2 regions of the Actinoplanes friuliensis DSM 7358 genome follow, and region 2 is predicted to be linked to the other one. Evidence: riboswitches for the same ligand, from Rfam matches in the RefSeq annotation. Region 2 holds a riboswitch; the other holds the start of a gene.
What was found. Region 2 has a riboswitch for S-adenosylmethionine ahead of AFR_RS14280 (GNAT family N-acetyltransferase). Riboswitches for the same ligand answer to the same signal wherever they lie in the genome.
Positions count from the first base shown of each region.

Region 1: it holds a riboswitch for S-adenosylmethionine, as region 2 does, so the genes downstream of both, thrC (threonine synthase) here and AFR_RS14280 (GNAT family N-acetyltransferase) in region 2, are expected to answer to the same signal.

Region 1 is NC_022657.1:8,907,134-8,909,594, reverse strand. It holds gene AFR_RS41110 (ATP-binding cassette domain-containing protein) at 1-424, opposite strand, end outside; SAM riboswitch class I at 790-926, shown strand; gene thrC (threonine synthase) at 920-2,218, shown strand.
Region 2 is NC_022657.1:3,063,267-3,065,727, reverse strand. It holds gene AFR_RS14295 (TetR/AcrR family transcriptional regulator) at 1-4, opposite strand, end outside; gene AFR_RS14290 (alpha/beta fold hydrolase) at 82-960, shown strand; gene AFR_RS14285 (RidA family protein) at 1,029-1,406, shown strand; SAM riboswitch class IV at 1,434-1,546, shown strand; gene AFR_RS14280 (GNAT family N-acetyltransferase) at 1,563-2,144, shown strand; gene AFR_RS14275 (MSMEG_1061 family FMN-dependent PPOX-type flavoprotein) at 2,220-2,461, shown strand, end outside.

The sequences.
Region 1 (2,461 bases), 3.5 Mb from region 2:
GCTTCATGCCCAGCGAGTAGGTCTTGACCCGGTCCTTCGAACGGTCTCGCAGCCCGACCAGTTCCAGCACCTCGAAGACCCGGCCCTGATCGACACCGCCCGCATCGGCGAGCAGCGAAAGCGTGTCGTGAGCGGTGAAGTTCCCGAAGAACTGCGGGCTCTCCACGATCGCCCCGACCGAACCGGCCACCTCGGGCAGCGCCTCCGGCACCTCACGCCCGAAGATCGCCATCCGGCCACCGTTCGGCTTGATCAGCCCGAGCAGCGTCCGCAGCGTGGTGGTCTTGCCGGAGCCGTTGGGCCCGAGGAAGCCGTGCACCTGCCCCGCCTCGACAACCATGTCGAACCCGTCGAGAGCCTTCCGCACCCCCTTGCGGCTGCGATAGGTCTTCTGCAGACCTTGTATCTCCAGGACGGCGCTCACGCGCGGACCTCCCAAACCCGGTGGCCATGACCTGCGTCACCCTATGCACACCCCGCCACAAACCACCGCCAGTCGCCCACGACGCCCAGGAACAACCCCCGCGGCGGGGGGTTCGGGGAGCACGGACCTGGCAGGGGGTGGGTGGCTGCTCATGAGCCGCCAGGCGATTGGCCGCCCGCGCCCGGTCTCGGCGTGAGCGACGGTCAGCACCCTGCAACCAGGCACGACAGGCCCTGGAACTTGATCTTCGGGAGGCCTTGACCGAGGTGAGAGACGCTCGTCAGGACAGGACCTCGCTCACACCTCGGGATGGTTGGGAGCGTTCTGCGGCCCGGCGTCGTAAGGTGTTGGAAACATAACTGAATACCTCATCCAGAGGGGCTGAGGGAACGGCCCGATGACGCCCCGGCAACCACCACACATGTCTCGATGGCGAGGCCCCGTGTGGCAGGTGCTAATTCCGTCCCCACGTGCGCTAGCCGGCGCCGGGGAAAGATGAGAAGGAGCCTCGTTGTGACGTCGGCCGTTGATGCCCCCAGTAAGTCCATCAGCCCTGCCCGGGCGCTTGTCTGCCGTGGTTGTGGTGCCGAGTTCCCGCTGGCCGCGCAGCATGCCTGTTATGAGTGTTTCGGGCCACTCGAGGTGGCTTACGACGCTGCCGCGCTGGCTTCGGTCACGCGGGAGCAGATCGAGGCGGGGCCGCAGAACATCTGGCGGTACGCCGCTCTTCTTCCGACCGGGCAGGACCCGGCCACCCGCGTCACGCTCGACCCGGGCCTGACGCCGCTGGTCAGCGCGACCGCCCTCGCCGCCGAGGTGGGGCTGCGGGCGCCGCTCTGGGTCAAGGACGATTCGGCCAACCCGACCCACTCGTTCAAGGACCGTGTTGTCTCCGTCGCGCTGACCGCCGCGCGGGAGCTGGGGTTCACGCGGTTCGCCTGCGCCTCCACCGGCAACCTGGCCAACTCCGTCGCCGCGCACGCGGCGCGGGCGGGTGTGCCGTCGATCGTCTTCATCCCCGGTGACCTCGAGCAGGGCAAGGTCATCACCACGGCCGTGTACGGCGGGGAGCTCGTCGCGATCGACGGGTCCTACGACGACGTGAACCGGCTCTGTGGCGAGCTCGTCGAGACCGACGAGTTCGAGGACACCGCCTTTGTGAACGTCAATGTGCGGCCGTTCTACGCCGAGGGTTCCAAGACGCTGGGTTACGAGGTCGCCGAGCAGCTCGGCTGGCGCATCCCGGCCCAGGTGGTCGTGCCGATGGCCAGTGGTGAGCTGCTGACCAAGATCGACAAGGCGTTCAGCGAGCTGGTGGAGATCGGCCTGGTCGAGGCGCCCGAGGGTGGCTGGACCGTGTTCGGCGCGCAGTCGGCCGGGTGCAACCCCATCGCGACCGCGCTGCACAACGGCACCGACCAGATCATCCCGGTGAAGCCGACCGGCATCGCGAAGTCGCTCAACATCGGCGACCCGGCAGCCGGGTCGTACGCGATCGAGGCCGTGACCCGCACCGGCGGCTGGATGGACTACGCCGACGACGACGAGATCCGTGACGCGATCCAGTTGCTCGCCCGCACCACCGGCGTCTTCGCCGAGACCGCCGGCGGTGTCACCGTCGCCGTGCTCAAGAAGCTCGTCGCCAGCGGGAAGCTCGACCCCGACAAGGAGACCGTCGTCTACAACACCGGCGAGGGCCTCAAGACGCTGGACGCCGTCGCCGGGCAGGTCGGGCCGACCCACCGGATCAAGCCGTCGCTGCGTGGCGCCCGCGACGCCGGCCTCCTGGGCTGACGATCTCCGGAGCTGACGCAGAGTAACCGGGCTCCTGCCCAACGTCGAGAATTCCTTCCCGCGAGGACTTGCGCGGGGATCTCAGGCTCGGCAGGATGCTCTACGCGGGAGGACGCGACGCCGTACGTGGCCCCACCTTCGAGCTTGGCGACAATCTCCTAGGGGCCCAACGACCCAGTGCCGGAGGCGCTGTGCGCGCGTCCTCCCGACCAAACTTCCCACCGCTGTAAATCGGTCGCGGTG
Region 2 (2,461 bases):
CCATGGCACCCCTTCCCGTTGCGCCCACCTTACCGTTGCGGCTACGGTGTTCGCGAACACCGTTCCCGATCTGGTGAGGCGATGATGATCGCAAGTAACGGCGACGTGCACCTCGCTGCCGACGACCTCGGCGGCGCCGGTGGTGACCCGTTGCTGCTGCTCATGGGCCTCGGAGTCTCCCGCTTCTACTGGCCCGACGGCCTGGTCGCCGCACTGATCGGCGCCGGCTTCCACGTGGCCTGCTTCGACGGACGCGACTCCGGCGGCTCCACCCACTTCGACGACGCCCCGGCGTCCGACCCGCTGACCGGCCTGCTGCGTCGCCGGCCGCTCGCGTACACCGCCGAGGACATGGCCGACGACGCCGTCGCCGTGCTCGACGCGCTCGGCTGGCAGCGCGCCCACCTCTTCGGCATCTCCCAGGGCGGCCTGGTCGCCCAGCGCACCGCACTACGCCACCCCGAGCGGGTGCAAACCCTGACCACGTACGCGGCTGTGCCCAGTGACGCTCGCGGCTTGGCTGTTCTCCGCTACATCCGGCTGCCGTTCCTGGTCCGCCTGGCCCGCATGCGCCAGCCGGCCGGCCGCGACGGCGACATAGCGGCCGGCCTGGAACTGCTGCGGGCGGTCGCCTCACCCGACTACCCGTTCGACGAGGACGACGCCCGCCTGCGCGTGGAACGCGAACTCGACGCCGGCCTGCCCAGCGGGGTCCGCGACAGCCGCGCCCAGGCCCGGCAGACCAGCGCCTCCTGGCACGGCCCCCGCCTGCGCGAACTCAGCGTGCCCACACTGGTGCTGCACGGCGAGAAGGACCCGCTGTGTCGTCCCTCGGCCGGGCGCCGCATCGCCGCGCTGGTGCCGGACGCCCGCTACGTCGAACTGCCCGGCACCGGTCACGACCTCCCCCGCGAGATCTGGTCCACTGTGGTCCGCGAGCTCCGCGCCCTGGCCGGCTGAGCCGGTCACGGGAAGGTCGAACCGTCCGGCCGACCGCCGACCTCGTACGCGAGGGCTAGCTTGACGCCATGCGACAGATCGTGAGCACTCCCGACGCGCCCAGCTCACCGTTGTACAGCCAGGCGGTGAAAGCCGGCGGTCTGGTGTACGTCTCGGGGCTGGTCGGCCTCGACGTGACCACCGGAAGCATGGCCGGACCGACGATCGGCGACCAGACACGACAGGCGCTCGCCAACTGTCGCACCGTTCTGCAGGCGGCCGACGCCGCCTGGGAGGACATCGTCGAGGTGGGTGTGCTCCTGACCGATCCAGCCGATTTTGCCGGCATGAACGAGGAGTACGCGACCTGGTTCTCCGCTTCGCCGCCGACGCGCTACGTCGCGAAACTCGGCGTCGAACTGCCTGGCGTTCTCGTGTCGATCCGTATGACCGCCTTCGTCGGCTGACGGGGCCGGTGCTAGGTTTTTCGCGAAGGTCATGAGTGCCAGCGCACAGCCCCGGCTTGCTGGCCGGCAACCCTCCGCTCGCGGGCGGGGTGCTCCGGGTGACGACCTGGCCGCGCATACCTGCCCGGCAAGCCGCCGGCCGAGGAGCTTGTCACCGTGTCCGTTTCCCCTGTGCCCGAGTTCGTCGCTTTCAGCCCCGCCGGACCCGGCGATGCCGGCCGCATCGCCGCGCTGCACGCCGACAGCTGGCGGCGGCACTACCGGGGTGCCTATGCCGACGCGTACCTGGACGGCGATCTGCTGACCGAACGCACCGCGGTGTGGTCGGCGCGGCTCGCCTCCCCCGCCGGAACGGCCACGATCCTCGCGGAGAGCGGCGGCCGGCTGGCCGGCTTCGTCCACGTTGTTCTCGACGCCGACCCGCGCTGGGGCAGCCTCGTCGACAACCTCCACGTCGAGCACTCGGTGCACCGCTCCGGCATCGGCACCGAACTGATGGCCTACGCCGCCCGGGCAGTCCTGGCCAGAGCCGCGTCTCCCGCGCTGTACCTGTGGGTGCTCGAGCAGAACACCCGGGCACAGGGGTTCTATCAGGCCTGCGGTGGCGTCCGGGTGGAGAAGGGCATCGCCGCCGCTCCCCTCGGTGATCCCGCGCTGCTCAACGGATCTCCGGGCAAGTTCCGGATGAGCTGGCCGGACGCTACCCGCCTGGCGAGCGCCACCGCGCCGCCCGATTGAGCCCGCCGTCGCCTTCTCCCGTGCCCACGTCCGAGAACGACGAGCGGTCGGCGGTGGTCCGCTAGGGTCGGCCGCATGACCGACGATGCGTTCGACTCGTTGCGATGTGATGCCTTGGCCGATCAGGAGGCGTTGCGGCGGGTCTACGAGCTGCCCAACGACTCGGCTGTGCGCAAGCAGATGACCGAGCTCACCGAGCAGACCCGGCGGCTGATCAGCTGCTCGTCGCTGGTCCTGGTGGCCAGCGTGGACGCCGGGGGAAATTGTGACGTCTCCCCGCGTGGCGGCCCGGCCGGGTTCGTCGCCGTGCTGGATGC